DNA from 3 places in the Streptomyces flavalbus genome. Region 2 is predicted to be linked to each of the others. Evidence: riboswitches for the same ligand, from Rfam matches in the RefSeq annotation. Region 2 holds a riboswitch; each other region holds the start of a gene.
The links. A riboswitch is a leader RNA that binds a small molecule or an ion and turns the genes downstream of it on or off. The one in region 2 is predicted to bind cyclic di-AMP.
Positions count from the first base shown of each region.

Region 1 (10,306 bases), 2.0 Mb from region 2:
GCGGGACGGGTACGGCACGGTGGACCGGGCTGCGCTGCGCGCCGCTGACCGGGAGCTGCCGGGGGACGCCTGGCTGACGGCGGGGGCGGAGGTGCTGGTGCCCGCGGCGGCGTCGTACGTGATCGACACCGCCAACCAGGCCCGGATCACCGCCCGCTGGGTCGTGGAGGCCGCCAACATGCCCGTCCTGCCGGAGGCGGAGCGGCTGCTGACCGCGCGCGGGGTGACGGTGCTGCCGGACGTGGTGGTCAACTCCGGTACCAACGCCTGGTGGTGGTGGACCCTGTTCGGGGACGTCGGTGCCGACGCGGCTGAGGCGTTCGCGCACACCCGCCGCGCCATGCGCGCCCTGGTCACCACCGTCCTCGCGCGCGCCGACGCGGACGGCACGACGCCCCGTGCCGCCGCGCACGCCCTGGCCGCCGACCGGCTGCCGGTGATCGCGGAGCGGTTCGGTTGGTACCGCTGACGGGAGTTCGACGACAGGCTCTAGGGTGATCCGCGTGGCGAGGGTGCGGTTGAGTGTGGCGGAGCGGCGGGCCGAGCTGCTGACGGCGGCGGTGGAGCAGATCGAGGCGCGCGGGGTCGCGGCGGTACGGATCTCCGACGTGGCCTCGGCGCTCGGGGTGAGCAACGCGCTGGTGCTCTACCACTTCGCGTCCAAGGAGAAGCTCGTCGCCGCCGCCTTCGCGCACGCCGCCGAGGGCGACCTCGCACACCTGCGCGGGCTGCTCGGCCGCCGTACGACGGCGCTGCGCCGACTGCGCTCGGCGGTGCGCTGGTACGCCCCCACCGGCACCGCCAAGGGCTGGCGGCTGTGGATCGAGGGCTGGGCGGCGGCGCCCCGCGAACCCGCCCTCCAGGAGGTCACCCGGGAGCTGGACCGGCGGTGGAAGTCCGCCCTCGCCGAGGTGATCGCCGAGGGCGTGGCCGCGGGCGAGTTCCGGTGCCCGGACCCGGCCGCCACCGCGCTGCGGCTGACCGCGCTACTCGACGGCCTCGCGGTGCAGTTGACGGCGTACCCGGGCGCCGTCTCCCGCGCGCGGGCCCAGGAGTGGGTGGACGAGGCGCTCGCGCGGGAGCTGGGGCTGGCGGCCGGGGAGGGCTGAGGCGCGCCCCGGTTCAGGCCACGGACGCGATCCGGGTCCTGATGTCGTCCGGGGAGAGCGTGCCCTTGGCGGTGACGTGGTCGCCGGAGGACTCGCCGCGCAGTCGGCGGCCGATCCACGGCACCAGGTACTCGCGCGCCCAGTGCACGTCGTCGCGGCGGATCTCCAGGGTGCCGCGCGGCGGCAGCGGCGGCCAGGGCTGGTCCGGGTCGGCCGGGACCGGCAGGCCGAGGACCTGCCCGGCGCGCAGCGCCACGCGCGTGTGCCCCTCGGGGGACAGGTGCAGCCGGTCGTGGTCCCAGGCCCGGCGGTCCTGGACGGACCTCAGGGACCACAGGTCGAGGACGGGGCAGCCGTACCGGTCCGCGATGGCGCGCACATGTCCGTTGTAGGTGGCGATCTTGCCGCGCAGGTGCTTGAGGACGGGCACGCCCCGGGTGTCGAACCCGGTGGTCACCATCACCGTGCCCGCTACGGCGGTCAGCCGGGCGACCGCCTCCTCGAACCGTTCGGCGACCTCGTCGGGGTCGGTGCCGGGCCGCAGGATGTCGTTGCCGCCCGCGCAGAAGGACACGAGGTCCGGGGCGAGTTCGACGGCGCGCGGTACCTGGTCGGCCACGATCTGGTCGAGGAGCTTCCCGCGCACGGCGAGGTTGGTGTACCGGAAGTCGCCCTCGGGACGCCGGTCCGCGAGCAGCACCGCGAACCGGTCGGCCCAGCCGACGAACGCCCCGTCGGGGCCGGGGTCGCCGACGCCTTCGGTGAAGCTGTCCCCCACCGCCACGTGCGACCCGATCACTGATCTGCTGTCATTCTTCGAATCGTCTGCCACATCGGCCCATCTTTCCCCGTCGATTGTGACCTACGCGACCGTAGGAAAGGGTTGACGGGCGGTGAGATAAGCCACTGCCAAAACCTTGGTCAATTGCGGAATACGCCGACGGCCGGACCCGTGCGTGGGGTCCGGCCGTCGGCGCGGTCGCGGGGCTGGCGTCAGCCGATGGAGACGCCGTGCGAGCGGAGGTAGGCCACCGGGTCGATGTCGGAGCCGTAGTCGGGCGTGGTGCGGATCTCGAAGTGCAGGTGCGGGCCGGTCGAGTTGCCGGTGGAGCCGGACAGGCCGATCTGCTGGCCGCCGGTCACGGTCTGGCCGCTGGAGACGGACAGCGAGGACAGGTGCGCGTACTGGGCGTAGTAGCCGTCGTTCAGCTTGATGACGACCTGGTTGCCGTACGCACCGGCCCAGCCCGCGGAGACGACGGTGCCGGGGCCGACGGACTTCAGCGTGGTGCCGGTGGCGGCGGCGAAGTCGACGCCGGTGTGGTAGCCGCTGGACCACATGCTGCCCGCCACCTTGTAGCCGGTGCCGACGGCGGCGCCGTCGACGGGGGCGCTGTAGCCCGAAGCGGCGGTGGTCGTGGCGGTGCTGGCGGACGACTGCGAGGACTCGGCGGCGGACGACTTGGAGGACTGCGTCGACTGCTTCGGCTTCGCGGGCTGGGCGGGCTTGGCGGCCTTCGGGGCGGACTGCTTCTTGGCCTCACCCTGCTTGGTCTCGCCCTGCGCCGCGGCCTTCTGGCCGATGCTGAGCTTCAGCCCGGGGTGGATCAGCGAGGGGTCGTCGCCGACCGCCGCGCGGTTGTCCGCGTAGAGCTTCTTCCAGCCGCCGTCGACGTTCTGCTCGTCAGCGATCTTCGAAAGGTAGTCGCCGGCACGGACGGAATAGGTCCGCACGCCCGACTTCTCGGCGGTGGACTTCTTCTCGGCGGCCGACTTCTGCGCCGCGGGGGCGGAGTGGACGGCCTTTTCCGAAACGGACTGCGGGGTGGCGGCGTTGGCGCTGGCGGCCCCCATCAGGGGCAGGGCGAGCGCGGCGCCACCGGTACCGGCCACGGCGATGGAGCGGGCGATACGCAGGGACTTGGGACGGCGGTGCTTACCCTTGGCGGGCATGGCGAATTCCTCTCCTGCGCCTGCGAGGTGAGCTGTCGGGTGCGGACTGGAGATGTCCGGCCGCACCGAGGTGCGGCTGTACCCCAAGCCTGTTCCGGGAACCGGAACAGGCGGTCTACCTGTGGGTCCCCCGCTCCTGCCGGGTGCACGGGTCAGTTTGCGCGGAGTCCGGACGGCGGCAGGATTCGGCGTTCCGTCCGGGATCGGTGTGGAACGTAAGCGAGCAAGACGCAAACGGACAAGCGAGAGGTTCCACCCGAACGCCTTTTTCTTGATCCCTTACGGGAATTACCGGTCACCCTGAGTTGTTCCGAGCGGTGACGCTTTCCCTAAAAGCCCTTGAAAAAGCCCCTGATTACGTGAACATGACGGGCGACGGACGGTCACCGCTATGACGCTGCTCACGTGCCGGATTTCCAGCGTGCCGAATTCCGGAGCGAGTTGGAATGGAAGCGATTAATCCGGACAGATGACTCAGATGCGACGCAGTCGGAGAACTGCCGCATCAAGGTCACCGCGCAGCCCCAGCCGTATCCCGTGGTGCAGCAGCACGGCACCTCGGTGGATTTCGCCCGTTTCAGGGCATTCATAGGAGCTTGCCGGGTCCAGTCCGCGCAGCCGGAGCGCGGGGACCGGCTCGCCGTGGTGCTGCGCCTGGAGGCAGGCGAGGACGACCGTCTCGGCACCGCGCACGTACTGCACCGCGCTCAGCCCGCCCCGCGGCGGGCGCAGCCGGTAGAGGTCCCCGCGCTGCACCAGCGGCCGGATCTCCCGGTACAGCTCCACCCAGTCGCGGGCCTCGGCCAGCTCCGCCTCGCTCCAGCGGGTCAGGTCGCCGCCGATCCCCAGCACCCCGGCCATGGCGCTCACGAACCGGAAGCGCAGCGGGCTGACCCGCCCGTTGAGCTGCTCGTTGGGGCTGTCGGTCACCCAGGCGGCCATCACGCGCGCGGGGTGGAGCTGGCTGAAGCCGTGCTGGATGGCGAGCCGGTCGAGGGGGTCGGTGTTGTCGGAGGTCCACACCTGGTCCGTACGGCTCAGCACCCCCAGGTCGATCCGGCCGCCGCCGCCCGAGCAGGACTCGAAGGCGACGCCGGGGTGGGCCGCCCGCAGCCGGTCGAGCAGCGCGTACACGGCCCGTACGTGATCCACCCAGAGCCGCTGCGGGTAGGGCTCGCCGGGCCATCCGGCGTCGGTGAAGCAGCGGTTGAAGTCCCACTTCACGTAGTCGATGGGCGCGCTCGACAGCAGGGCGTCCAGGCGCTCCCACAGGTACTCCTGGACGTCCTCGCGGGCGACGTTGAGTACGAGTTGATTGCGAAACTCTGTCCGCTTACGTCCTGGTTGGTACTGCACCCAGTCCGGGTGCGCCCGGTACAGGTCGCTGTCCGGGTTGACCATCTCCGGTTCGACCCAGATGCCGAACCGCATCCCCAGCGCCCGCACGTCCTCGGCGAGCGGCGCCAGCCCCTTCGGGAAGCGGTCAGGGTTGGGCGTCCAGTCACCGAGCCCGGCGTGGTCGCCGGTGCGGGAGCCGAACCAGCCGTCGTCGACGACGAACAGCTCGACGCCGATCGCCGCCGCCCGCCGGGCCAGCGCCCGCTGCTGGTCCTCGGAGATGCCGAACCCGGTCGCCTCCCAGGAGTTGAACAGCACCGGCCGGTCCTGGTCGGCGTCGGGGATGACGTACGCCCGCTGGTAGCGGTGCCAGGCCGGCTGGCGCCGCCGAAGCCGCCGTCGCTCCACAGCCCGGCGAGGACGGGGCTCGTGTAGGACTCCCCCGCGGCCAGCCGCAGCAGTCCGGAGTCGTCGTGTCCGGCGCCGCCGGTGATCTGCACGCGCGCGTCGGGCAACTGGGCGACGCCGATCCGCCAGGAGCCCGACCAGGCGAGGGCGCAGCCGTACACCTCGCCGCGCTCCTCGGTGGCGTCGGTGTCCAGGGCGACCCAGGGCAGGTGCTGGTGGCCGGTGTGGCCGCGGCGGCTGCCGATGACCTTCTCGCCGTAGGTGAGCGGGGCTGCGGTGAGCCGGGACTCGGCGGCCCAGCGGCCGTGCAACTGGCTCAGCCGCCAGCCGTCGCGCTCCGGGAGCGTGAAGACGGCGGAGTCCGCGCGCAGCAGCTCCACGTCGGCGTCCCCGGCGTTGTCGACGGTGACCCAGCGCTCGACCACGTCGTGCCGGACGCGGTAGTGCAGGGTGACGGTCAGCCCGCCGTCCCGGAAGCGCAGCCGTACGCCGTCGGGGTCGGCCTCGTGGCCCTCGTAGGACCACTCGGTGCCGCGCCGCCCGTCGCCGGTGCGCACGGACAGGGCGGGGCGGGTGAAGCGGGGGCCGCCCTCGACGGGGTACTCCTCGCGGCCGTCGAGCCGGGACTCGAAGGGCCAGTGGTCCGGCAGCGGGCGCGCGGCGAGCGCCTCGGCGTCGGCGAGGGCGATGCGCGGGCCCCAGTGCAGGTGCAGCAGCTCGTCGGCGTCGGTGAGGTGGACGGCGTAACTGCTCGCGGGCCCGGACAGCAGCCACGTACGGCCGTTCTCGGCGATCTCCACCGGCACTGGACCCACCCACCCCACAGATCCCGACAGCAACGCCCAACGCCCAACATCATCAACCGTTTCCCTCCGGGAGGGCAACGCCTGTGGACGGTCGCGGCGACTCCCTGTGGACAACTCATTGCCCAGGGAATCCATGTCGTATGGTCAAGGGCGTACCCGTCGGCGATCGGCGCCGCCGGGGCCGATGGGAGGGAGCCCCCGTGACGCAGCAGGTCCCGTCGACCGAGCCCGAACTGGCTGGCGTGCGCAACTTCCGTGACGTGGGCGGACTGCCGACCGTGGACGGCCGCCGGGTGCGGCACGGCGTGCTGTTCCGCAGCGGCCACCTGGCGCACGCGACCGACGAGGACGCCGCGTTCCTCGCCTCCCTGGGCCTGCACACGGTCTTCGACTTCCGCAACGCCGCCGACCAGAAGCTGGAGGGCCCGGACGTCGAGCTGCCCGGCGTGCGGAACGTGAACCTGCCGCTGTCGGACCCGGCGGACGGCGCCGAGTTCTGGAAGATGGTCCGCGACGGCGACCTGGAGCAACTGCGCTCGGTGCTCGCCGACGGCAAGGCGGCGAACCGCATGATCGCGTCCTACCGCATGATCATCAAGGAGCGCACCGCCGAGCACTCCCGGGTGCTGCACGCCCTGGCCGAGGACAGCGTGCCCGCGCTGATGCACTGCGCCGCGGGCAAGGACCGCGCGGGGCTGTCGATCGCGGTGACGCTGCTCGCCCTGGGCGTGGAGCGCGAGGCGATCCTCGCGGACTACCTGGAGTCCAACGCCACCCACCGCCGCTACAAGGTGCACCGCAGCGGCAGCGCGTCCTCGGCCTACTCGCCCGAGGTGATGGAGCTGCTCAGCCCGCTCTTCGACGCCCGCGCGGAGTACCTGTCGGCGGCCTTCGACACCATCGAGGAGACCTGGGGCGGCGTCGACGCCTACCTCCACGGCGGCCTCGGCGTCACCCCCGAGGTCCGCGACCGGCTGCGCGACCGCCTCCTCGACTGAGACCGACCGGCCGCGCCCCCTGTCCGGCTATTTGGCCCCCACCTCGAAGAGCAGGTACAGGAACGCCGCGAACAGGTGGCCCGCCACCACATAGATGAACAGCCGGAACCAGATGCCCCGCGGCAGCTTCTGCTCTATGTCCCTCTGGTCTGTGTCTCTGTCACTCATCGGGGTCTCCGGGGGTGGGGCCGAGGCACAGGGTGGCCGTCGGGCTCTGCAGAAGAGTGTGCACGAACAACAGATCGACTCCGGTGCCGGTCCCGGCCGCGAGCCGGTGCGGGGTGAGGGAGTCGAAGTGGGCGCTGTCCCCCGGGCCGAGGCGGTGCGCGGTGTCCCCGAGCCGCAGGCGGAGCTGGCCGCGCAGCACGTACAGCCACTCCTCGCCGGGGTGCACCCGCACCACGTCGCCCTGCGAGCCGTACGGCACGTGCACGCGCAGCGCCTGCATCCCGCGCCCGGCGGCGCCCGCCTGCCAGTAGGTCCAGCCGCCCGCGCGGGTCGGCTCGGTCTCCGCGCCGCGCAGGACGGCGTCGCGGTCGCCGACCGTCTCACCGAGCAGTTCGGAGACGGTCGTACCGTAGATGCGGGCCAGCGCGAGCAGCATCGGCAGGGAAGGCTGGCGCTGCCCGGTCTCCAGCCGGGAGAGGTGGGCGGGCGACAGGCCCGCCGAGCGGGCCGCGGCCTCCAGGGTGAGGGCGGCCCGGCGGCGCAGCGCGCGGAGCTGGGGTGCGACGGTGGGCGGCAGGGCCTCGGGTCCTTCGGAGGCCGCCGCGTCTTCCGGTGAGCGCATGACTCCATTGAGCCGCACGCTTGCCCCAGAGGCAATTTCTTTGCCTCTGGGGCAAAAACGCCCGTCAGCGGTTGGCCACCGCCTGCTTGACCAGTGTCCTGCCGAACTCCCACACCAGTCCGCCGTCGTGCGCGTCGTCCATCACCGCGGTGAACGCCTCGACGAACCGGTCCACTTCCCGCTCCCCGATGATCAGCGGCGGGATCAGCTTGATCACCTCCAGGTGGTCGCCGGAGACCTGGGTGAGGATGCGGTGCCGCTGGAGCAGCGGGACGACCACCATCTGCGCGAAGAGTCCCTTGCGGGCGGCCTGGAGCATGTGCCAGCGGGTGCGCAGCCTCAGTGAGCTGGGCCTGCCGAACTCGATGCCGATCATCAGGCCCCGGCCGCGCACGTCCGCGAGCAGCTCGTACCGGTCGATCAGCGCGGCGAGCCGGGTGCGCAGCAGGTCGCCGGTGGCGCGGACGGCGGCGACGGTCTGCTCCCGCTCCATGACCGACAGCACCGCGAGGCCCGCGGCCATGGCCTGGGCGTTGCCGCCGAAGCTGGCCGAGTGGACCAGGACGCGGTCCATGGAGGAGTAGACCTTCTTGAAGATCCAGTCCTTGCCGAGCGTGGCGCCGACCGGTACGTAGCCGCCGGAGAGGGCCTTGGCGACGCAGACCAGGTCGGGTTCGACGCCGTCCTCGTGCTGGTAGGCGTAGAAGTCGCCGGTGCGGCCGAGGCCGGTCTGCACCTCGTCCGCGATGAGCAGCGCCTTGTGCCGGTGCAGCAGTTCCTGGGCGGCGCGGAGATAGCCGGGCGGCGCCTCGTGGACGCCCTTGCCCTGGATCGGCTCGACGATCAGCGCGGCGACGTCGCCGCGCCGCAGCTCGCGGGCGAGGGCGTCGAGGTCGCCGAGGGGGACGGGGGTGTCGGGCAGCAGCGGGGCGAAGCCGTCGCGGAAGCCGGACTCGCCGTTGACGGAGAGGGAGCCGGTCGTCAGCCCGTGGAAGGCGTGGACGCAGTACAGGATCCTCGGTCTGCCGGTGGCGTAGCGGGCGAACTTCAGCGCGGTCTCGACCGCCTCGGTGCCGCTGTTGCCGAAGAACACCCGGTCCAGGTGCGGGCTGTGGGCGAGCAGCCGCTCCGCGAGCAGTCCGGGCAGCGGCTGGCAGTCGAAGCGGGTGAGGTCGGCGAGGGAGGCGTCGAGGACGTCGTGCAGCGCCTTGCGGACGACGGGGTGGTGGCGGCCCAGGCCCATCACCCCGAACCCGGCGAGCATGTCCAGGTAGTCGTTGCCGTCCGTGTCCCAGAAGTAGGCGCCCTCGGCCCGCTCGTAGACCTTGTCGAAGCCGATGGTGTGCAACATGCGCGGCAACTGGTGGTTGAGGTGCCGGGCGTGCAGGTCGTAGCGCTCGGCGCCGCGTTCGGCCAGCAGGGCGCCGAGGTCGAAGTCCGCGCCCGGCGCCGGGCCCGACGGGGACGGCACCGGCACGGACGGCTGGGGCGCGGATTCCGCGGTCGTCATTCAGTCTTCCCCTCGAACGGCGTCTACTCCCCGAACGACGTCTACCCCTCGCACGGTTCCGGGCTCACCCTCGGACGGCACGCGTCCGCCTCCGGACGCGGCCCCTCCACCTCCGGCCGCGGCCCGACCACCACCGACCGCGCCCGGTCCCCTGCCGGACCCGGCCCGGTCACCACCGGAGGCCGTCCGGCCACCACCCGACGCGGCCCGACCGCCACCGGCCGCCGTCCGGCCACCACCAGAGGCGTTACGCCCGCCCCCAGGCGGCACCCGGCCGCCCCCAGACGGCACCCGACCGCCACCAGACGGCACCTGGCCACCACCGGGCGGCACGCGACCACCCCCGGGGGGCACCCGATCGCCGTCGTCGCCCCCGGCCCGCTCCCGCGTCACCGCCAGGCTCGCGCTGACGCGCCCGGCGATCTCGACCGGGGTCAGTCCGATGTCGGCGAGCACCTCGCCGCGCTTGGCGTGGGTGAGGAACTGTTCCGGGATGCCGAAGCGCCGTACGGGGACGTCGACGTCCGCGTCACGCAGCGCCAGCTCCACCGCCGCGCCCACCCCGGCGGCGCGGCTGTTGTCCTCGACGACCGCGGCCAGCCGGTGGCGGGCGGCGAGCCCCGGCAGCGCCGGGTCGACGGGCTTGACCCAGCGCGGGTCGACGACCGTGCAGCCGATGCCCCGGGCCTCCAGCAGCTCCGCGGCCTGGAGGCAGACCGGCGCCATCACGCCCACGGCGACCAGCAGCACCTGAGGCGCCTCGGCCCGGTGCAGCACGTCCACGCCGCCGACCCGGTCGACGGCCGGGATCTGGGGGCCGACGTTCTCCTTGGGGAAGCGGACCAGCGTCGGCGCGTCGTCCACGGCGACCGCCTCCCGTAGCTGGGCGCGGAGCTGGTCGGCGTCGCGGGGCGCGGCGATCCGCAGTCCGGGGACGACCTGGAGGACCGACAGGTCCCACATCCCGTTGTGCGAGGCACCGTCGACGCCGGTCACCCCGGCCCGGTCGAGCACGAACGTCACCCCGCAGCGGTGCAACGCCACGTCCATCAGGAGTTGGTCGAAGGCCCGGTTGAGGAAGGTGGCGTAGACGGCGACGACGGGGTGCAGTCCGCCCGTCGCCAGCCCCGCCGCCGAGACCGCCGCGTGCTGCTCCGCGATGCCGACGTCGTAGACCCGGTCGGGGAACCGCTCCGCGAACGCGCCGAGCCCGACGGGGTGCAGCATCGCCGCGGTGATCGCCACCACGTCCGCGCGCTCCTCCCCGATGCGGACGATCTCCTCGCCGAACACGGACGTCCACGACGGCCCCCCGGACGGGGTGAGCGGCGCGCAGGTCAGGGGGTCCATCACGCCGACGGTGTGGAAGTGGTCCTCCTCGTGCGCGAGGGCGG
Region 1 is NZ_JBHTEB010000001.1:6,863,494-6,873,799, reverse strand. It holds gene ACFQZ6_RS30685 (Glu/Leu/Phe/Val dehydrogenase dimerization domain-containing protein) at 1-469, shown strand, start outside; gene ACFQZ6_RS30680 (TetR family transcriptional regulator C-terminal domain-containing protein) at 504-1,109, shown strand; gene ACFQZ6_RS30675 (SGNH/GDSL hydrolase family protein) at 1,123-1,908, opposite strand; gene ACFQZ6_RS30670 (M23 family metallopeptidase) at 2,103-3,062, opposite strand; cyclic di-AMP (ydaO/yuaA leader) riboswitch at 3,067-3,220, opposite strand; partial or broken gene ACFQZ6_RS30665 (alpha-galactosidase) at 3,537-5,644, opposite strand; gene ACFQZ6_RS30660 (tyrosine-protein phosphatase) at 5,815-6,612, shown strand; gene ACFQZ6_RS30655 (DUF6126 family protein) at 6,640-6,780, opposite strand; gene ACFQZ6_RS30650 (helix-turn-helix domain-containing protein) at 6,773-7,402, opposite strand; gene ACFQZ6_RS30645 (aspartate aminotransferase family protein) at 7,467-8,912, opposite strand; gene dxs (1-deoxy-D-xylulose-5-phosphate synthase) at 8,913-10,306, opposite strand, start outside.
Region 1: it holds a riboswitch for cyclic di-AMP, as region 2 does, so the genes downstream of both, ACFQZ6_RS30670 (M23 family metallopeptidase) here and ACFQZ6_RS21950 (C40 family peptidase) in region 2, are expected to answer to the same signal.

Region 2 (10,306 bases):
GTCATCAGGGTGATGACGCCGTCGCCGTCCTCCTCGTCGGGGATCTGGTCGGAGTCGGCGACCAGCGCGACCTGCTCCAGGAAGTCGGCCAGCGTGCCGGACTCCCCTTCGCCACGCTCCTGCTCGAACTCCATGGCCACGGCGGCGAGTTCCTGGAGGTTCTCGATCCGGGTCTCGTCCTGCGGGTCGGTCGACGCCTGCAGCTCGGCCAGGTAGCCGGTGCGTTCGAGAACCGCCTCCAGGATGGTCGCGGGGCCCGCGCCGGACTCGACGATCGTACGGAGGTCCTCCATCAGCGTGTTGAACCGCTTGACGGCGTTGGTGGACCGCGCGGCCATGCCGTACGCCTCGTCGACGCGGCGCAGTGCCTGCGGGAAGCTGATCTTCTCGCGCTGGGAGAGCGCGTCGATCATGGCCTCGGCGCGGTCACCGATGCCGCGCTTGGGCACGTTGAGGATGCGGCGCAGCGGGACGGAGTCCTCCGGGTTGGCGAGCACCCGCAGGTAGGCGAGGACGTCCCGGACCTCCTTGCGCTCGTAGAAGCGGACCCCGCCGACGACCTTGTAGGGCAGGCCGACGCGGATGAAGACCTCTTCGAAGACACGGGACTGGGCGTTCGTCCGGTAGAAGACGGCGACGTCCCCGGCCTTGGCCTCGCCCGCGTCGGTGAGGCGGTCTATCTCGTCGGCGACGAACTGGGCCTCGTCGTGCTCGGTGTCGGCCACGTAGCCGGTGATGCGCGCGCCCGCGCCCGCGTTGGTCCACAGGTTCTTCGGGCGGCGGGACTCGTTGCGCTCGATGACGGCGTTGGCGGCGGTGAGGATCGTCTGGGTGGAGCGGTAGTTCTGCTCCAGGAGGATCGTCGTCGCGTCGGGGTAGTCCTCCTCGAACTGGAGGATGTTGCGGATGGTCGCGCCGCGGAAGGCGTAGATCGACTGGTCGGCGTCACCGACGACGCACAGCTCGGCCGGGTCCTCTCCCTCGCCGGACGGGCCGACGAGTTCGCGGACGAGGGCGTACTGCGCGTGGTTGGTGTCCTGGTACTCGTCGACCAGGACGTGCCGGAAACGGCGGCGGTAGTGCTCCGCGACGTCCGGGAAGGCGCGCAGCAGGTTGACCGTCGTCATGATCAGGTCGTCGAAGTCGAGGGCGTTCGCCTCGCGCAGCCGCGACTGGTACAGCGCGTACGCCTGGGCGAGGGTCTTCTCGAAGCCGTCGGCGGCCTGGGCGGCGAAGTCCTCCTCGTCGATCAGCTCGTTCTTCAGGTTGCTGATCTTGGCGCTGAAGGACTTGGGCGGGAACCGCTTCGGGTCGAGGTCCAGGTCGCGGCAGACCAGGGCCATCAGGCGCTTGGAGTCGGCGGCGTCGTAGATCGAGAAGGACGAGGTGAAGCCGAGCCGCTTGCTCTCGCGGCGCAGGATGCGCACGCACGCGCTGTGGAACGTCATCACCCACATCGCGTTCGCGCGCGGGCCGACGAGCTGCTCGACGCGTTCCTTCATCTCGCCCGCGGCCTTGTTGGTGAAGGTGATCGCGAGGATCTGCCCGGGGTGGACGCCCCGCTCGGCCAGCAGGTGGGCGATGCGGTGGGTGAGCACCCGGGTCTTGCCGGACCCGGCACCGGCCACGATGAGCAGCGGGGAGCCCGCGTGCACGACGGCGGCGCGCTGGTTCTCGTTCAGCCCCGCCAGCAGGGTGGCGGTGTCCACCGCGGGGCGCGGGGCGCCGTCGCGGTAGTAGGCGTCCCGGTCCGGGGGCGCGTCGAACTTCCCGCCGAACAGATCGTCCGGAATCGGCTCCGGTACGTGATCGTCCTCGGGCGGCGGCGGGGGTTCGTCCGCGGGGCCGCGCTGGGCCTGGAGGTCCGCCAGGAAGCTGTCGTCAAAGAGGCTGCTCATCGCTCTCCGAGTCTAGGGCGCCGCACTGACAACCGGAGCCGGATCCCACCGACCCGGCGCCCGCACCGCCCCGCACCCCTGCCGCCCGGGATGACTGTCACGGATCACTGCCACCCGGACACGGTGAGCGACGTTCCGGATAAGGTCACGAAAATGTATCGGGCATATCACCCACCAACCTTCACAGCCGCCACACGAGTTGGCTACGGTGCCGAGCGGGCCGTACGACCCCCTCCGGCGAACGTCGCCGGGCCGCGCGGCCTCCGCCGAGTCCGGCGTGCCCGCGTGGCAGTGGCCGGAGCCGGGGACCCACCGATCCCGGGGTGAATCGGCTCACTCCTCCTGAGGGAGTGGCCGTAGGGCAACCCTTCCGAACCACCCGCCCGAACCCGACAGCTAACTCGGTAGGCGGTACATGGAAGGAGTCGCCTCCTTGGCGTCGCACCGCAAGTCACGTGCCGCGGGCAGCCGCGTGGCCGGTATCCGCACCCCCGCCCTGGCCACCGCCGCCCTCACCTCCGTGGCCCTGCTCTCCCAGACGGCCAACGCGGCCCCCTCGGACGACCGCCCGAGCCTGGAGGAGGTCGAGAAGAAGGTCGACGACCTCTACCGCCAGGCCGAGTCCGCGACCGAGAAGTACAACGCGGCCAAGGAGAAGACCGCGAAGCAGCGCAAGCAGGTCGACACCCTCCTCGACGACGTCGCCCAGCGCACCCAGAAGCTCAACGACGCGCGCGAGGAACTCGGCTCCTACGCCGCCGCCCAGTACCGCACCGGCGCCGCCGCCCCGGACACCGCCACCTTCCTGCTCGCGGACTCACCGCAGGACTACTTCGACCAGACCCAGCTCATGGGGCGGCTCACCAGCACCCAGAAGTCGGCGGTCGACGACTACTTCGCCGAGCAGACGGCGACGATGAAGAAGCGCCAGGAGGCCACCGAGAGCCTCCAGACGCTCACCGAGTCGCAGAGCGACCTCCGGACGGCCAAGTCCACCGTGCAGAAGAAGCTCGCCGACGCGCGCGACCTGCTGTCGGAGCTGACCGCCGAGGAGAAGGCGCGGCTCGCGGCGATCGAGAAGAAGAAGCAGGAGGAGGCCGCGCGCAAGGCGGCCGAGCTGGCCCGCCAGCAGGCCGAGGAGCAGCAGCGCCAGGAGGAGGAGGCCGCGGCGGCGCAGGAGCAGGAGCAGGAGAGCGGCACCTCAGGCTCCACGGGCTCCGCCGACACCTCCACCGGCACCTCGACGGACACCTCCGTCGACTCCTCGTACGCCACCAAGGCCGAGAAGGCGCTCGCCTTCGCCCGCGCCCAGATCGGCAAGCCGTACGTCTGGGGCGCCACCGGCCCCGACTCCTACGACTGCTCCGGACTGACCCAGGCCGCCTGGAACGCCGCCGGGATCTCCCTGCCGCGCACCACCTACGACCAGGTCAACGCGGGCACCACGGTCTCCCTGTCCAGCGCCCAGCCCGGTGACCTGGTCTTCTTCTACGACGATGTCACCCACGTCGGCATCTACATCGGCAACGGCATGATGATCCACGCCCCGAAGCCGGGCGCCTACGTCCGCGAGGAGTCGATCTACTACGACGGCGAGTCCTCGATCCACAGCGTGGTGCGGCCCGCCTAGGTCTCCGCCGGGTCCGCCTGGTCCGTCGGGTCCGCCGGGTCCGCCGGGTCCGTCAGGTCCACAGCACCGCGATGAAGATGTTCGCCGTGGTCAGCAGGCCCACCAGGCCGAACACGCCCTTGTCCACCCTCTCGTCGTCCCGCTTCACATAGACGAGCCCGAGGATCACGATCAGCAGGGCCAGCTTCACGCCGATCTTGATGTTGTCGAGGGTCCGGTCGTCGGCCTGGTTCAGGCCGACCAGGACCACGCCGGTGACCAGCATCGTCAGGGCCCCGTGCAGCATCGCGGGGACGAAGCGGGCGGTGCCCTGGCCCATCGCCTTCATCTGGGTGAGGAAGCCGCCGAGCAGCGCGGCGATGCCGATGACGTGCAGACCGACGAAGAGGTGGATGAGTACGTCCATGGAGCCGGAGCCTAATAACGCACCGGCCGCCCCCCGACACCGGCCCACCCCCTACGGGCCTCCCCCGGCGCCCGTCGCATATATGCGCCCATAGCAGCCGTGCCGCCGTGTCGGCGCCCGGTTCCCCACATCGGTCAGCGCACCGCGTGAAGTCGACGGCCCGCCTCGGGAACCCCGGTCATCTCCGGTCGCCCCGCGGTCCGCTGGAGTCACTTCCGGACAACGAGTCACCGTGCGGACACACCCGGGATTAGCGTCCTCCCCCAGGTGACCGGCTCCCAACCCGCCCAGGCCAGGGGCGGGGCGGTCACCCCCGCCGAGAAGGTCCGGCGGCGGCCCACTCCCCCTGTGCGGGCCGCCGCCGGACGCGTCCCCCCGCTCCTCGCGGCCCGTAGGAAAGGATGTGCAGCCCAGGTGGCAGCGCACCGCAAGCCCCCACACCGTCCGGCAGGCGGCACCACGGTCCGGACCGCCGCCACCCTCGCCCTCGCGGGCGCGGCCACCGCCACCGCCTTCGACGGCACCGGGCAGGCCGCCCCGGACCTCACCCCGGCGCAGGTCAGGGCCAAGGTCGCCAAGCTGTACCAGGAGGCGGAGGCCGCCACCGACCGGTACAACGGCGCCAGGGAGAAGGCCGACGCCGCCGCGGACCGGCTGGCGGAACTGCGCGACGAGGCGGCCCGCAGGACGGACCGGCTCAACTCGGCGCGCGAGGCGCTCGGTTCGGCCGCCGCGGCACAGTACCGGGGCGGCGGGCTCGACCCCGCGCTCCAGCTCGCCCTCTCCGCCGACCCCGACGACTACCTCGACGGCGCCGCGTTCACCGAGCGCGCCGGTCACCAGCGGGCGGCCACCGTCACCCGCGTCCACAGGCACCTGCGGGAGATCGAGCGGCTGCGCGGCGCCGCCCGCGTCGAACTGGCCTCCCTGAGGTCACGCCAGACGGAGCTGAAGCGCCACCGGCGGACCATCACCGGCAAACTGGACGCCGCCGAGCGGCTCCTGGACCGGCTGTCGGCCGACCAACGCGCCCGCGTCACCTCCCGCACCGCCCCCGACCGCGCCTCCCGCGCCTCGACCGGCCCCCGCGCCAGCCTCCCCTCCCCGAACACCACCACCACCGCCGCCGCCAACTCCCGCGCCGCGACGGCCGTCTCCTACGCATACCAGGCCCTCGGCAGCCCCTACGTCTGGGGCGCCACCGGCCCCGACGCCTTCGACTGCTCCGGCCTCACCCAGGCCGCCTACCGTGCCGCCGGGGTCTCCCTGCCCCGCACCACCTACGCCCAGATCGGCGCCGGACGCCGCGTCTCCCGCTCCGAGCTGCTCCCCGGCGACCTGGTCTTCTTCTACTCCGGCATCAGCCACGTCGGCCTCTACGTCGGCGACGGCCAGATGATCCACGCCCCGAACCCCTCCTCCCCGGTACGCCTGGCCCCGATCAGCGAGATGCCGTTCGCGGGGGCGACACGGGTGGTGTGAGCGCTGGGCGTGCGTGGGCGTCGGTGGGGCGCGAGGCGGGTCTCACACCAGGCGGCGTGCCGTGGCCCATCGGGTCAGCTCGTGCCGGTTGGAGAGCTGGAGCTTCCGCAGTACCGCCGAGACATGGGACTCGACCGTCTTCACGGAGATGTAGAGCTGCTTGGCGATCTCCTTGTAGGCGTAGCCGCGGGCGATGAGCCGCAGCACCTCGCGCTCGCGCTGGGTGAGCCGGTCGAGGTCCTCGTCGACCGGCGGGGCGTCGGTGGAGGCGAAGGCGTCGAGGACGAACCCGGCGAGCCGCGGCGAGAAGACCGCGTCGCCCTCCTGGACCCGGAAGACGGAGTCGACCAGGTCGGTGCCGGTGATCGTCTTGGTGACATAGCCGCGGGCGCCGCCCCGGATCACCCCGATCACGTCCTCCGCGGCGTCCGAGACGGACAGCGCGAGGAAGCGGACGGGCCGCTCGGTGTCCGCCATCAACGCGGCGCACCGGCGCAGCACTTCCACCCCGCCGCCACCCGGGAGGTGCACGTCGAGGAGGACGACCTCGGGCCGGGTCGCCGTGATCACCGTGACCGCCTGGTCGACGTCGGCGGCCTCACCGACCACCTCGACGCCAGTCTGCTCGGTCTGGCCGATCTCGGCCTGGACGCCGGTGCGGAACATGCGGTGGTCGTCGACGAGGACCACCCGCACCCGGCGTCCGGGCGCACCGCCGCCCGCGGGTGGCGTGGACTCGGCCGCCTGTGCCGCTCCCGCCGTGCCGTTCGTCTCGGAAGGGTCGCTCATGACGTCTTCTCCGCCCTCTCCATCTCCAGCTCGACCTCCGTGCCGCCGTCCGGCACCGCGCGCAGCCGCGCTGTGCCGCCGTTGCGCTCCATGCGGCCGATGATCGATTCTCTAACGCCCATACGGTCGGCGGGTATCGAGTCGAGGTCGAAGCCGGGGCCGCGGTCGCGGACGGACACGAAGACCGTCTTGCCCTCGACTTCGGCGTAGACCTGGACGGCGCCGCCCTCGCCACCGTACTTGGCGGCGTTCACCATCGCTTCGCGCGCGGCCTGCATCTGGGCGGCGGTCTTCTCGTCGAGGGGGCAGTCGCCCACGACGACGACCTCCAGCGGGACGCCGTGCTTGTCCTCAACCTCGGCCGCGTTGCGCCGCACGGCCTCGGCGAGGGTGGTCGGCTCGTCGGCCTCCTCCTTGCCGGTGCCCTCGGGTCTGTACAGCCAGGTGCGCAGGTCGCGCTCCTGGGCGCGGGCGAGGCGGCGCACCTCGCCGGGGTTGTCGGCGTTGCGCTGTATCAACGTGAGGGTGTGCAGCACCGAGTCGTGGACGTGGGCGGCGACCTCGGCGCGCTCCTGGGCGCGGATGCGCATCAGCCGCTCCTCGGAGAGGTCCTGCGTCATGCGGACCAGATAGGGACCGGCGAGCAGGGTGATCCCGACGAGGACGGCGAGGGCGGCCTGGAGGACGGAGCCGAGGTGCGCGGCGGAGCCCTTCAGGACGAAGATGCCGGTGACGCCCGCGGTGACCAGGAGGACACCGGCGACCGTGCGCAGCAGGTTCAGCGTGCGCCTGCGGCGGCCGACCTCGACCCAGCGGGCCCGGCGGGCGTTGTCCGCCTGCCGCCAGACCAGGGCGACGCCCGCGCCGACCAGGACGGTGGGCCAGAGGTACGCCTGCGCCCCGCTGCCGAGATTCACGTTGCCCACGAAGATCATGGCCACGACGACCATGAGGAGCAGGGCGACCAACTGGCCCTTGTCCGGTTTGCGGGTGACGAGTCTGCGGCGGCCGTCGGGTGAGGTCTCCGTGTGCACGAGGGACGGGGGACGCTGGGCGTCGACGCCGCCCACGCCGAGCGGGACGAAGAACCAGAACGCGGCGTACAGCAGCGCGCCGAGGCCGTCTGCCATGAACAGGCCGACGAAGACCAGGCGCACCCAGACCACGGGCAGCCCGAGATGCCCGGCGAGCCCCCGCGCCACGCCACCGAGCCAGCGTCCGTCGCTGCTGCGGTAGAGCTTGCGCGGTGGCCGCGGTGACAGGACTTGCGCTGCTGCGGCTTCCGGCATGTCATTGATGGTCACACGACGGCCGGTCCCGGGCATCAGGGTCGGCCCCCGAGACTCCCCTGATCTTCACGGGGTGCGGGCACCGCCTGGCCTCGAACGCTTCCCCCGCGGCGGCTCAGGGGTGATTTCAGGGTTCGGCCAGGGTCATGCCGACTGCCGCGGCGGCGGCTCGCCCGTCACCATGGACTCATGACTGATCACCAGCACGCCGCGGACGCCGTGCCCGAGGCGGGGCCTCCGTCCGACGCGGCAGCCGCGGGCGCCGCGGGTGAGGAACCGCGCGCGCACCCAGGCGCGGGCGCGCACGGACGCGCGAGTACGGAAGCGACACCACCGGGCCCACCCGGCCCGGGCGGCCCACCCGGCCCCGGCGGCCCACCCGGCCCCGGTGCCCCGTCGGGCCCAGGCGAGCCGTCCGCCGAGGCGGACATGGTCGAGACGTTCCGCAAGTTCCGCCGTGAGCGGCGGCACAAGATGCTGGCCGGGGTCTGCTCGGGTCTCGGGCGGCGCTGCCACATGGATCCGGTGATCTTCCGGATCACGCTCGCCGTGCTCTCCGCGACCGGCGGCATCGGCCTCATCTTCTACGGCTTCGCCTGGCTCTTCGTCCCCTACGAGGACGAGGAGGAGAACGAGGTGCGCAAGCTCCTGACCGGCCGGGTGGACGGCCAGGCGCTCGCGGCGGTGCTGTTCGCGCTGGTCGGCTGCGGGGTGTTCCTGTCGATGCTGCGCAACGGCGGCGTGCTGACCTTCGCCGTCGTCCTCTCCATACTGCTGGCGGGCGCCGGGTACTGGTCGCAGCACCGTGACGCCCCCGATCCCGACCCGCTGGCCGCGCAGGCCGCCGCCGACGCCCCACCCGAGGCCCAGGCGCCACCCGTCCCGGCGGCCTATCCGTCCTGGTGGCGTGACCCGATCGTCAAGGACGGCACCCACGTCGGCGGCACCGGCTATCTGTGGGGTCCGTCGGACTCCCGGGACCGGGACATCGCGGCGGCCGTCAACATCGGCCGGGGCAGTGCCGTCCAGGAGACCATGGCCCGCTGGCACGCGCAGCCGCCGAAGCCGCGCGGCCCCCGCTGGACGGGCGGCTGGATCGTCCTGCTCGCCCTGGTCGCGGGCGGCCTCGGCACCGGGCTGAGCTGGGAGGAGCAGCCGCTCGGCACGAGTCTCCAGATCGGGCTGGCGGGAATGCTCATCGTGCTCGGCCTGGGCATCGCGGTCAGCTCCTTCCTGGGCCGCACCGGCGCCGGTTCGATCTTCCTGGTGCTCATCACGGCGGGCCTGCTCGCCGTCGCCGCCGCCCTGCCGAAGGACATCACCACGCACTGGATACGCACGACCTGGGAGCCCACCGCGGTGTCCCAGGTCAGACCGAAGTACGAACTGGGCACCGGCGTCGGCACGCTGGACCTGTCCGAGCTGGACCTCGCCGGGAACCAGACGCTGACCACCGGCGCGGAGGTGGGCCTGGGCCAGCTCCGGGTGATCGTGCCGCCGGACGTGACCGTGAAGGTGAGCATCGAGGTCGGCGTGGGCGACATCCAGTTGCCCGGCGAGAAGCGGCAGGACGTCGACGTGCAGCCGGGCCGGTACGAGGTGAGGACCCTGAGCCCCGCCAAGGGGGCCGGGGGTGAGGGCGGCACGCTCGACCTCGATCTCGAGGTCGGCGTGGGACAGGTGGAGGTGAGCCGTGCTGCGTCATGAGTTCCAGCCCGGTCGGCTGGTCGCGGGGTTCTTCGTCAGCGTCGCGGGCGTCATCTACGCCGGTGACGCGGGCGGCGCCTGGGAGACACCGTGGTTCGTGGTGATCCCGGTCGTCGCGGGCGGCCTCTGCCTGGCAGCCGTGGCGGGACTCGTGGGCCACGGCATACGCCGCCACCGCCGCTCAAGCCGACCCGACACCGGCACCGGCTCCGACACCGGCTCCGACACCGGCTCCGGCTCCGGCTCCGGCTCCGGCTCCGGCTCCACCGCACCCTCCGACCCTGAGCCACGCCCCCACGTCTGACCGCGTCAGCCGTACGTCCCCGTCCGTCGCTGACGCCGGGCACGCCAGACGGCGTCCAGCGACAGCAGCGGGGCCCCGGCGAGGACGAGGGGCAGCCAGGCCATCAGATAGGCGAGGTCGTTGCCGTAGTAGTAGGGGTCGGAGGCCCAGCTCACGGTGAGCCACAGGCTGAGGGAGATCAGCGCCCCGCCGAGCGCGGCGAGGCGGGCGAGGAGACCGAGGAGGGTGCCGATGCCGACGGCGAGTTCACCGAAGGCGATGGCGTAGCCGAAGCCGACGGGGTTCTTCAGGGCGAGGTCGACCAGGGCCGGGATGGCGGACGAGTCGCGGACGCCGCGCATCAGGTCACCGATCGACCCGGCCCCGGCGTCCCGCATGAAGGCGCTGTCGGTGAGCTTGTCCAGACCGGCGTAGACGAAGGTGACCCCGAGGAAGATCCGGAGCGGAAGGAGGGCGTAGCGGGTGGCGGTGTCCCGCCAGTTGCCGTCACCGTCGAGACGGGGGGTGCGCGTATCCGTGGGGAACCCGTGTGTCATCGCTGCCGCCGCCTCTCCACCAAAGCCCTTCAAGTCCCTGCGCACGGCCGAAGGACCGTACGCACGACCATACGCACGGCGGGGGAAGACCGCTCAGCCGTCGTCAACCGAATTGCCGAGGGCCACACACACCCGGCTCACGCACCCTGCTCACTCTGTCACATCGATCACATAAGCACCTGTCTCCACGCCAGCCGCCGTCACCACACGGACCTCCACCTTCCCCGGTTCGACATCGACCGGTACCGGGACGGTGAGCAGGCCG
Region 2 is NZ_JBHTEB010000001.1:4,833,115-4,843,420, reverse strand. It holds gene pcrA (DNA helicase PcrA) at 1-1,898, opposite strand, end outside; cyclic di-AMP (ydaO/yuaA leader) riboswitch at 2,153-2,324, shown strand; gene ACFQZ6_RS21950 (C40 family peptidase) at 2,332-3,528, shown strand; gene ACFQZ6_RS21945 (hypothetical protein) at 3,581-3,934, opposite strand; gene ACFQZ6_RS21940 (C40 family peptidase) at 4,349-5,416, shown strand; gene ACFQZ6_RS21935 (LuxR C-terminal-related transcriptional regulator) at 5,459-6,205, opposite strand; gene ACFQZ6_RS21930 (ATP-binding protein) at 6,202-7,494, opposite strand; gene ACFQZ6_RS21925 (PspC domain-containing protein) at 7,684-9,201, shown strand; gene ACFQZ6_RS21920 (hypothetical protein) at 9,188-9,505, shown strand; gene ACFQZ6_RS21915 (DoxX family membrane protein) at 9,511-10,041, opposite strand; gene ACFQZ6_RS21910 (hypothetical protein) at 10,192-10,306, opposite strand, start outside.

Region 3 (10,306 bases), 1.5 Mb from region 2:
TGAAGGCCCTGGTAACGAGCCTCCTCCAGGAACCCGATCGTGCGCCCCGCCCTGATGAGCGGCTCTTCGTCACCTTCGGCGCCCGTGTTGATGTCGTACACGATCTCCCGGTTCAGACTGTCGTGCAGCGTCCCGTAGGCGTGCTGGTCGCGGGAGATCTGCTTGGCCACCTCCAGGACGTGCTGGCGGTTCAGGGAGGTCTCCCCGTCGTTGTGGGCGCTGGTCGCCTCGTGCACGGCGTCGCCGTGGTTGCCCAGGACGAGCGCCATGGGCTCGCGCAACTGGGGTGGGAAGTCGTTCCCCTCCGCCGCGAGGTGGCCGAGGGACGCCTCGAAGATGCGGTCGTTCGCCGCCGAGTGGGGAACGAACCCGCCCCCGGCATCCGCCGGGTCGATCCCGGTCGCGCCCGCGACCAGCGCCGCGCCGAGCCCCGACCTGCTGTCCGCGTCCTCGACGTCGTACTGGCCGAGGACGTCGGAGGGGGCGCGGTCCGGGTCCATCGGGTTCCGCATCGTCGGATGGCCGTCGACGACGTTCCAGTCCCGCTCCCGCAGCAGGTACTCCAGCCTGTCGTTGGCGCCGTTCCCGGGGTCGAGGAAGCCCTCCGCCGCGCCGGGGTCGTGGCTCATCACCCCGAGGAGGCCGTCCAGCGGATCGTTGGCGAACCAGTCGTCCCGTGCCTGTACGAACCCCTTGGGCAGGTCCCAGATGTCGTCGCCCGGGTCGGCGCGCTCGGCGGCGATCAGGTCGTCGCCGAGGTCGTGGAGGAAGCGGTCCGAGTAGCCGTCGCCCTGCCGCAGGAGCGTGACGAAGGACTGGTACCCCGTCACCTCCTCGCCCTGCCACTCGTACCGCCTCGTGCCCGCCTCCCGCAGGCCCTCGCGCCACTCGCGGTAGAAGGCGGAGTCCGTGTCCCTCGTCGCCGTGGCGACGGTGTGGGCGAAGCCCTTCTCGATCCCCAGGTACTGCTGCCGGTTCCCCTGGTCCGAGTCGTAGGCGAGGTCGTTCAGCCGGTTGGTCAACCGGATCGTGCCCTCCGCGCCCACGTGGTCGAGCACCGTTCTGCTGAACACCTCGTCGCCGGAGTTGTCCCGCATCAGGCGCTGCCACTCCGCCAGTTCGGCCTCGCTGAGCTTGTCGCCCGTCAGGATCTGGTCGGCGTACTTCCCGGCCTCCCGCGCCTCGTACACCTCGATGTCCCCGACAGCGGAGCCGTTGAAGGCGTGGTCCTGGCCGAGCGGGTCCCGCAGGCGGTCGAACCAGCTCCTGACGCCCGCGGCCTTGTGCAGGGCGAGCTTCACGCCCTGGTCCGCGTCGTCGACCGCCCGTACGGCGTCCTTGATCTGCTGCGTCCAGGCGGCCTCGGCGATCTGCACCTGTGCCGCGTGCTTCTGGAAGTCGGGGTCGTGCCGCATCGACTGGAGCGTGTCCGGGTCGTAGACCGCCACCCCCTGGCTGGTCACCGTGAAGTTCTCCGCCTTCGCCTGCTCCACCAGGCTCTTGACCTGGCCGATCAGTTCCGTGAACTGGAGGTGGGCGTCCCGGAGGATGGAGGCGATGGCACGGGCCTCCGTCTGCGCGTCCTTGAGCTGCTTGCGGGTGGCCGAAAGCTGCTCGTCGGCCACGGTGGCGCTGACGCCGACCCACCGGCCCTTCCTCGCGACCGACAGGACCCGCGCGGCGTAGAGGGTCTCCAGTTCCTCGAAGCCGTCCGCCATGTCGTCCCAGTCGGTGGCCGCCGTGGTCAGCACGCCGGTGTTGACCGTGATCACGTCCTGGTAGCTGAGCATTCCCGATCGCCCCCGCAGTCCCCGTATCTCCCGTAGTTCCCCGTACTCCCGTGCTCCCGTGCGCGCCCGCCCCCGTGTCCTAGAGCCCGGTCCCCGTGTCGATCTGCGTCAGGCCCCCGCCCACGCCGTGGTCGACCTGCTGGAACTCCCGCTTGTTCGCCCGCAGCGCCGCACGGTCGGCGGCCAGCCTGTCCTTCAGGCTCTTCACCTGCGACTCCCACTCCTGGTGCGCGTCCTTCAGTCCGGCACCGGTGTCCCAGCCCGTGAACTCGCGTACGGCAGCCCCCGAGGACTCCTCGGCGTGCATCCCCGCGCGGTCCGCGCCTGGCTGGATGGTGTCTTCCAGCGCCTTGATCGCGGCGCTCTTCCCCGTGCGGTCGGTCCTCATGTCGGGTTGTCCGGCCAGTGCGTTGGCCTTCAGTCGTTCCCACTCCTCCCAGGACATGACACGCCCACCCCCTTCTCCCCGTAAGGCGCCGGTGCACATCGTGTCATCCCTGACAGTACGACTCTCCAGTGGATGATCCGAACAAGCCATCCCCCATCCCGTCCACTCCCCACGCACGCCGAGGGGCCGCCCGCACCACGGATGGCGGGCGGCCCCTCGGGGTTCGGCGGGGGTGGGTCAGGAGGCCTTGGCCTTCTGCTGTTCGGCGGGGGCCGGGGTGGCCGCCTGGGCCGGGGCCGGGGCGGGCTTCGCGGCCTCGTAGAACTCCTCGCGCGGGGATTCCAGGGCGCCGAGGGCGACGACCTCGCGCTTGAGGAACATGCCGAGGGTCCAGTCGGCGAAGACGCGGATCTTGCGGTTCCAGGTCGGCATCGCCAGACCGTGGTAGCCACGGTGCATGTACCAGGCGAGACGGCCCTTGAGCTTGATCTTCATCTTGCCCATGACGATCATCGCGACGCCCTTGTGGAGGCCGAGACCGGCCACCGCGCCCTTGTTGGCGTGCGCGTAGTCCTTCTGCGGGAAGCCCCGCATACCGGAGATCACGTTGTCGCCGAGGGCCTTGGCCTGGCGCAGCGCGTGCTGGGCGTTGGGCGGGCACCAGGCGTTGGGGTTGCCCGCCTTGCGGCCGACGAGGTCCGGGACCTGGGCGTTGTCGCCCGCGGCCCAGATGTAGTCGGTGCCCTTGACCTGGAGCGTCGGCTCGCAGTCGACGTGACCGCGGGGGCCGAGGGGTAGGCCGAAGCGGGACAGGGCCGGGTTGGGCTTGACGCCCGCCGTCCACACGATGGTGTTGGAGTCGACCTCAAGCCCGTTCTTCAACACCACGTGGCCGTCGACGCAGGAGTCCATGGAGGTGGAGAGGTAGACCTCCACGCCCCGGCTCTCCAGGTGCTCCTTGCCGTAGGCGCCCAGCTTCGGGCCGACCTCGGGGAGGATCTTGTCGGCGGCGTCGACGAGGATGAACCGCATGTCCTCGCGGGACACGTTGTTGTAGTACTTGGCCGCGTCGCGGGCCATGTCCTCGACCTCGCCGATGGTCTCCGCGCCCGCGAAGCCACCGCCGACGAACACGAACGTGAGCGCCTTGCGGCGGATCTCCTCGTCGGTGGTGGAGTCGGCCTTGTCGAGCTGCTCCAGGACGTGGTTCCGCAGGCCGATGGCCTCCTCGATGCCCTTCATGCCGATGCCCTGCTCGGCGAGGCCGGGGATCGGGAAGGTGCGGGAGACGGCGCCCATCGCGATGACCAGGTAGTCGAACGGCAGCTCGTACGCCTCGCCGACCAGCGGCGCGATCGTGGCGACCTTGCGGTCCTGGTCGATGGTGGTGACCCGGCCGGTGAGGACCTCCGCCTTCGGCAGCACGCGTCGCAGCGGGACGACGACGTGCCGGGGGGAGATGTTGCCAGCGGCCGTTTCGGGGAGGAAGGGCTGGTAGGTCATGTACGACCGGGGGTCGACGACCGTGACGGTCGCCTCGCCGTAGCGCATCTTCTTCAGGATGCGCCGAGCTGCGTACAGACCTACGTACCCACCGCCTACTACGAGGATCCTGGGACGCTCCGTGGTGCTCATGGCATCGAGTATCCACCCGCCCCGGGGGGGTACCTCGTGCGCCCCTTCACAAGCTTCTTCCATGCCTCTGCTACACTGCGCCGCCCACGTGACCCAGGTCATGACCCGGGACGGGAACCGACGCACGGGGCGGACCGTTGTCAATGCCGCGTGAGCTGCCGCGCAAGGCGACCGAGGGGGACGTACCACCCCCAGACCGACCCCTCAGACCCCCGCCGTACACCCTTCCCGCGCGCCCCGCAAGGGTCCCTTCGGGGCACGGAAACAGCCTCCTACGGCCTTGCTGTCGCCCCCCGGCGCCCAATTCCTTGTGAAGAACTTCACGAAGTTTTCCGACAGCCTGTCACCGCACCCCCGGAATCCACCCCTCCACCCCGCTCAAACGCCGTACGACCTGCTCAACGGTGGCGTCCGTGGCCGTCCGTCACGGCCCTTACGCCACCGACCACGCGATGCCGTCGAGGATGTCGTGCTCGCTCACCACGACCTCCTCCGCGCCGACGCGTTCCATGATCGTGAGGAGGATCAGGGCGCCCGCGGCGATCACGTCGACGCGGCCCGGGTGCATGGAGGGGACGGCGGCACGTTCGGCGTGGGTGGAGTGGAGGAGCCAGTCGGTGATCTCGCGGACGCGGGTGCGGGGGACGCGGGAGTGGTGGATGGCTGTCGAGTCGTACTCGGGGAGTTCCTGGGCGATCGCCGACACCGTCGTCACCGAACCGGCGAGGCCGACCAGCGTGTGCGCCTCGCGCAGCGGGACCTGCTCCTCGGCGAGGTCGAGGGCCGCCACGATGTCGGCGCGCATCGCCGCGATCTGCTCCTCCGTCGGCGGGTCGGACACCTCGCCGTCCCGCACCAGGTGCCGTTCCGTCATCCGTACGCAGCCGATGTCGACCGAGCGGGCCGCGCGCACCCCCTCGTCGCCGACGACGAGCTCCGTGGAGCCGCCGCCGATGTCCACCACCAGGTAGGGGCGGGTGAGGTCCGTACGACCGGTGAGTTCGCGGGTCGCGCCGGTGAAGGAGAACTCCGCCTCCTGGTCGCCGCTGATCACCTCGGGTTCGACGCCCAGGATGTCCAGCACCCCGCGCACGAAGTCCTCCCGGTTCTCCGCGTCCCGGGAGGCGGAGGTGGCGACGAAGCGGAGCCGCTCGGCGCCGTGCTCCTTGATGACCGCGGCGTACTCGCGGCACGCCGCGAACGTGCGCTCCAGCGCCTCGGGGGCCAGGCGGCCGGTGCGGTCGACGCCCTGGCCGAGGCGGACGATCGTCATACGGCGGTCCAGGTCGACCAGTTCGCCGGTCGCCGGGTCGCAGTCCGCGACCAGCAGGCGGATCGAGTTCGTACCGCAGTCGATGGCGGCCACGCGGGTCACTTGCCGTCCTCCTCGGTCGTCGTGGGCGTGCTCACGCACGCGCCCTTGCGCCACCACTCCGGCAGCATCGCCAGCGCCTCGTCGCCCAGCGGGTTCACGCCGGGACCGGCGGCCAGCGAGTGGGCCACCAGGACGTGCAGGCACTTCACCCGGTCGGGCATCCCGCCCGCGCTCGGGAAGCCCGTCAGCTCCTCGATCTCGTCCCGGCGCCGGATGTAGTCCTCGTGCGCGGCGCGGTACGCGGCGGCCAGCTCCGGGTCGCTCTCCAGGCGGGCCGTCATCTCCTTCATCACGCCGCCTGCCTCCAGCGTGCCGATGGCCGACGCCGCCTTCGGGCACGTCAGGTAGTACAGCGTCGGGAACGGCGTGCCGTCCGGCAGCCGCGGCGCCGTCTCCACCACGTCCGGCTGGCCGCACGGGCAGCGGTGCGCGATCGCGCGCAGGCCGCGTGGCGGACGTCCGAGCTGCTGCTTGAACGCCTCGACGTCCGCGTCGGTGGGCTCGGTGCGCGGGGTGGAGGGCGGGGGCGTGTCCATAGGAATCTCTACGAGTCTTTCTCGACGGTGTCACTGGTCGGCGCGGGGAGAGTAGCGGTCGGGCGCGGGGAGGCTACCGGTCGGCGGCGTCTGACTTGTCGACGCCGTCCCAGACGTTCGAGTACCAGGGGCGGTCGGCCGCGCCCAGGTCGGCGCGGGCCCGCTTGGCCGCGTCCGGGTCGATCACGACGTAACCGGTCTCCCCCGGCATCACGTAGTGCAGTCGCTGCCGGATCTGCTGCTCGGCGTACGCGTCGTCCTGCCACCGCGCCTTCTGGTCGCGCAGTTGTTCGACGCGCTCGCTGGCCTGCCGCTTCTCCCGCTCCAGGTCGGCGATCTCGGCGCGCTGGGCGACGTACTGCCTTATCGGGTAGGCGAGCGCGACGACCAGCGAGCAGACGACCAGGGCGAGCAGGGCGGCGCGGCCGGTGAGGCGGGAGCGGCGGGCCTGGCGGCGGGTCTGTGAGCGGTAGACGCGGGCCGCCGTCTGCTCACCGAGCAGCTTGAGTCTGGTGGTGGTGGAGAACCGGTCCCGGTCCTTCACGGCCATGCCCCGCCTCCGTCTCGTCCCGCCGCACACGCGCGTACGTCCCCGCACACGGTACGGGACCGGGTACGGGGACGTACGTACGACTGGCTACGCCTTGCCAGCTTCCAGGCTCAGCCCTTGAAGCGCGGGAACGCGCTGCGGCCCGCGTACACCGCCGCGTCGTCGAGGATCTCCTCGATGCGCAGGAGCTGGTTGTACTTGGCGACGCGCTCGGAGCGGGCCGGGGCGCCCGTCTTGATCTGGCCGCAGTTGGTGGCGACGGCGAGGTCCGCGATGGTGACGTCCTCGGTCTCACCGGAGCGGTGCGACATCATGCACTTGAAGCCGTTGCGCTGGGCCAGCTCCACGGCGTCCAGGGTCTCGGTCAGCGAACCGATCTGGTTGACCTTGACCAGCAGCGCGTTGGCCGCGCCCTCCTCGATGCCGCGGGCGAGGCGCTCGGGGTTGGTGACGAACAGGTCGTCGCCGACGAGCTGCACCTTGTCGCCGAGGCGCTCGGTGATGGTCTGCCAGCCCGCCCAGTCGTCTTCGAACAGCGGGTCCTCGATGGAGACCAGCGGGTACGCCTCGACCAGCTCGGCGTAGTAGTCCGTCATCTCGGCGGCGGAGCGCTCCTTGCCCTCGAAGACGTAGGAGCCGTCCTTGTAGAACTCGGACGCGGCCACGTCGAGCGCGAGGGCGATCTGCTCGCCGGGGGTGTAACCGGCTTCCTTGATCGCTTCGAGGATGAGGTCAAGGGCCGCGCGGTTGGAGCCGAGGTTCGGGGCGAAGCCGCCCTCGTCGCCGAGGCCGGTGGCCAGGCCCTTGCCCTTCAGCACCTTCTTGAGGGTGTGGTAGACCTCGGTGCCCCAGCGCAGCGCCTCGGAGAACGACTCCGCGCCGATCGGCGCGATCATGAACTCCTGGATGTCCACGTTGGAGTCGGCGTGCGAGCCGCCGTTCAGGATGTTCATCATCGGCACCGGCAGCAGGTGCGCGTTGGGGCCGCCCAGGTAGCGGAAGAGGGGGAGGTCGCTGGCCTCGGAGGCGGCGTGGGCGACGGCGAGGGAGACGCCGAGGATGGCGTTGGCGCCGAGGGAGCCCTTGTTGTCGGTGGCGTCCAGGTCGAACATGGCCTGGTCGATCAGGCGCTGCTCGGTGGCGTCGTAGCCGACCAGCTCCGGGCCGATCTGCTCGATCACGGCGAGGACGGCCTTCTCGACGCCCTTGCCCTGGTAGCGGTTGGGGTCACCGTCGCGCAGCTCGATGGCCTCGAAGGCGCCCGTCGAGGCGCCGGACGGGACGGCGGCACGACCGGTGCTGCCGTCGTCGAGGCCGACCTCGACCTCGACCGTGGGATTGCCTCGGGAGTCCAGGATTTCCCGGGCTACGACGACGTCGATGGACGGCACGAGCATCTCCTTCATGGATGTGACGTGGGTCAGCAGTACCGCAGTGGGTGCTGCGTCAGTACCGCGGTGGGTGCTGCGTCCTGAGCCTAACCGGCCGGGGGCCGTCGGCTCGCCCTCCGACCCCCGGTAGAGCAGAACCGAGAGTAAATTGTTTCCGAACGGAACAAAGAGCGGACCGGACGGTTACGGGAAGGGAACCGGACGGCTACCGGAAGCGGGCGTGAAACACCCCGCCCCGGCGCGTACGGGGGGACACGCGCCGGGGCGGGGGGTCTGTACGGCCACGGGACCGCTACGGGCCTACGTGACTGGACCGCTACGGGCCTACTTGAGGTTCAGTTGCTGGCCCGGGTAGATCAGGTCGGCGTCCTGGACGATGTCGTCGTTCAGCTTGAACAGCTTCGCCCAGCCGCCCTTGACGTCGTGCTCCGCGGCGATCGTGCTGAGCGTGTCGCCCTTGACGACCTTGTACTCGCCGTCGCCCTTCTTGACCTTCTTGCCGGTCGGGGGGGTGACGGTCTGCTTCGCGGCCGGGCGCTCGGCGGAGCGGGAGGTGCTCGGCTGCTCGGTCTCGCGGGTGGTGGTGTCGGTGGCCCCGGCGCCGGAGCCGGTGTCCGTGGCGCCGCCGCCGTTGTACGCGGCGCTGGACAGGCCCGTGCCGCAGACCGGCCAGGCGCCCTTGCCCTGGCCCGCGAGGACCTTCTCGGCGATCTGTATCTGCTGGGCCTTGCTGGCCTGGTCGGCGGTGGCGGCGTACTGCGTGCCGCCGTACGCGGCCCAGGTGGAGGCCGAGAACTGGAGGCCGCCGTAGTAACCGTTGCCGGTGTTGATGGACCAGTTGCCGCCGGACTCGCACTGGGCGACGGCGTCCCACTCGGACGCGGTGGCGGCGGAGGCGCTGCCAGCGGCCATCAGCGGGGCGGCGACGGCCGCGGCCCCGGTGACGCCGACGACGGCGATGGCGCGGACGGTCTTGGACGGACGGCGGTGCTTGCCCTTGCCGGAAAACAGCATGGATGATCCCCTCACCGACGCCTGCGAGGTGAGCTGTCGGGTTCGGGCCGGTTGAGTTGCCCGGCCACACCTCTCTTTACGAGAGGCGCGGCTTCACCCCTAGCCGGTTCGGCGGTGAGTTTCCTCAACCGCCGGTTCCGGCGCCTACCTTGGGTCCCCCGCTCCTGCCTGCGGCGCTTGACGCGACGACTGTTCCCGGGCGGCCACTGGCAGGATTCGGCGTTGCGGCGGCCGGGGCTCGTGTTGGCGAGCGGTCATGACCGTAGACACGCGATCCGCGGAATTTCAAAGACGATCAGGGCTTCTGAGACTCATCCCACACTTCCACTGAACCGGACATTACGTGCGAAGTGCGCCCTTAACTCCCGCTACTTTCCGCCCGTTTCGACCCCTACTTCCAGGGTCTGACCGGGAAGGATGAGGTCCGGGTCGGCTCCTACGGCGTCCTCGTTGGCCTCGTAGAGCGCGCACCATCCGCCCTTGAGGTCAAGGGAGTCGGCGATATAGGTCAGATTGTCCCCGGGCTGGACGGTGTAGGAGCCGTCGGCGGCGGTGGAGGACTCGGTGGCGGCGTCGCGGGAGGCGTCACGGGACGCGTGGCGGCCGGAGGATGCGGCGCGGGCGCCCTCGGCGGGGTCCTCGTCGGCGCTGTCGCCGCGGTGACGGCCGCCGCCGGTGCTGGCGTCCGAGGAGTCGCCACCCTGGAGGGAACTGTCGGAGTCGTCGCTCCTCGTGGTGGCGGAGGGGGAGTTGTGGGGGGCGACGGAGTCCGCGTCGGAGGTCGATCCGGAGGGCGTGTCGGCGTCCGGGTCGGAGTCGGAGGTCGCGTCGGAATCGTCCGCGTCGGTGGACTTGTCGGACTTGGGCGACTTGTCCGTACTCTTACCGCTGCCGTCCGTGTCCTCTGACCTGGAGTCAGCGGAGTCGGAGGACCCGGTGGAGTCGCCGGACGACGCGGAGGGCGCCGGGGAGTCCGCCGCGAGCCCCGTGTCGACGTTGGCGGAACCGGCGTCCTTCGACAGTCCGGAGAGCAGCCCGCAGGCGGGCCAGGCACCGGGGCCCTGGTCGGCGAGTATCCGCTCGGCGACGGCTATCTGCTGCGAGCGGCTGGCGAGGTCGGCACTGGCCGCGTAGTCGAGACCGCCGTACGACTCCCAGTCGTCCTGCGAGATCTGGAGGCCGCCGTAGTAGCCGTTGCCGTTGTCCGCGCTCCAGGAGCCGCCGCTCTCGCACTCGGCCACCTGGTCCCACACGGTGCCGTCGGCGGCGCTGGCGCCGGATGCGCCGAGCAGCGGGATGGCGATGGCGGAACCGGTGACTCCGGCGGCGACGAGGAGGGCCGGAGCCTGGCGGGGGCGACGGTGACGACCGTTCCCGGAGAGCATGTCGGGACCTTTCGCAAGACAGCGGTGACCAGCGCGGCGCATGGTGCTGCTGCGTCGCGTTGATGGGTGAACGTATCGGCAGACGATCACTTGTCACAAGTTAATGCCGCGCAGATCACGTGAAGATCACAGAGTTGAGCGCGTGTCACCTTTGCGCCGAGGTGTCAACTTTGCTCCGGAGAACGCTCCGCCCCTTCCGGCTGAAGGGGCGTGAACTCCACGGGCAGGGTGCGCAGTCCACG
Region 3 is NZ_JBHTEB010000001.1:3,304,225-3,314,530, forward strand. It holds gene ACFQZ6_RS14695 (hypothetical protein) at 1-1,790, opposite strand, end outside; gene ACFQZ6_RS14700 (hypothetical protein) at 1,870-2,235, opposite strand; gene ACFQZ6_RS14705 (NAD(P)/FAD-dependent oxidoreductase) at 2,416-3,813, opposite strand; gene ACFQZ6_RS14710 (Ppx/GppA phosphatase family protein) at 4,247-5,188, opposite strand; gene ACFQZ6_RS14715 (DUF501 domain-containing protein) at 5,185-5,724, opposite strand; gene ACFQZ6_RS14720 (FtsB family cell division protein) at 5,798-6,274, opposite strand; gene eno (phosphopyruvate hydratase) at 6,385-7,665, opposite strand; gene ACFQZ6_RS14730 (transglycosylase family protein) at 7,990-8,679, opposite strand; cyclic di-AMP (ydaO/yuaA leader) riboswitch at 8,683-8,865, opposite strand; gene ACFQZ6_RS14735 (transglycosylase family protein) at 9,048-10,064, opposite strand; gene ACFQZ6_RS14740 (cytochrome P450 family protein) at 10,229-10,306, opposite strand, start outside.
Region 3: it holds a riboswitch for cyclic di-AMP, as region 2 does, so the genes downstream of both, ACFQZ6_RS14730 (transglycosylase family protein) here and ACFQZ6_RS21950 (C40 family peptidase) in region 2, are expected to answer to the same signal.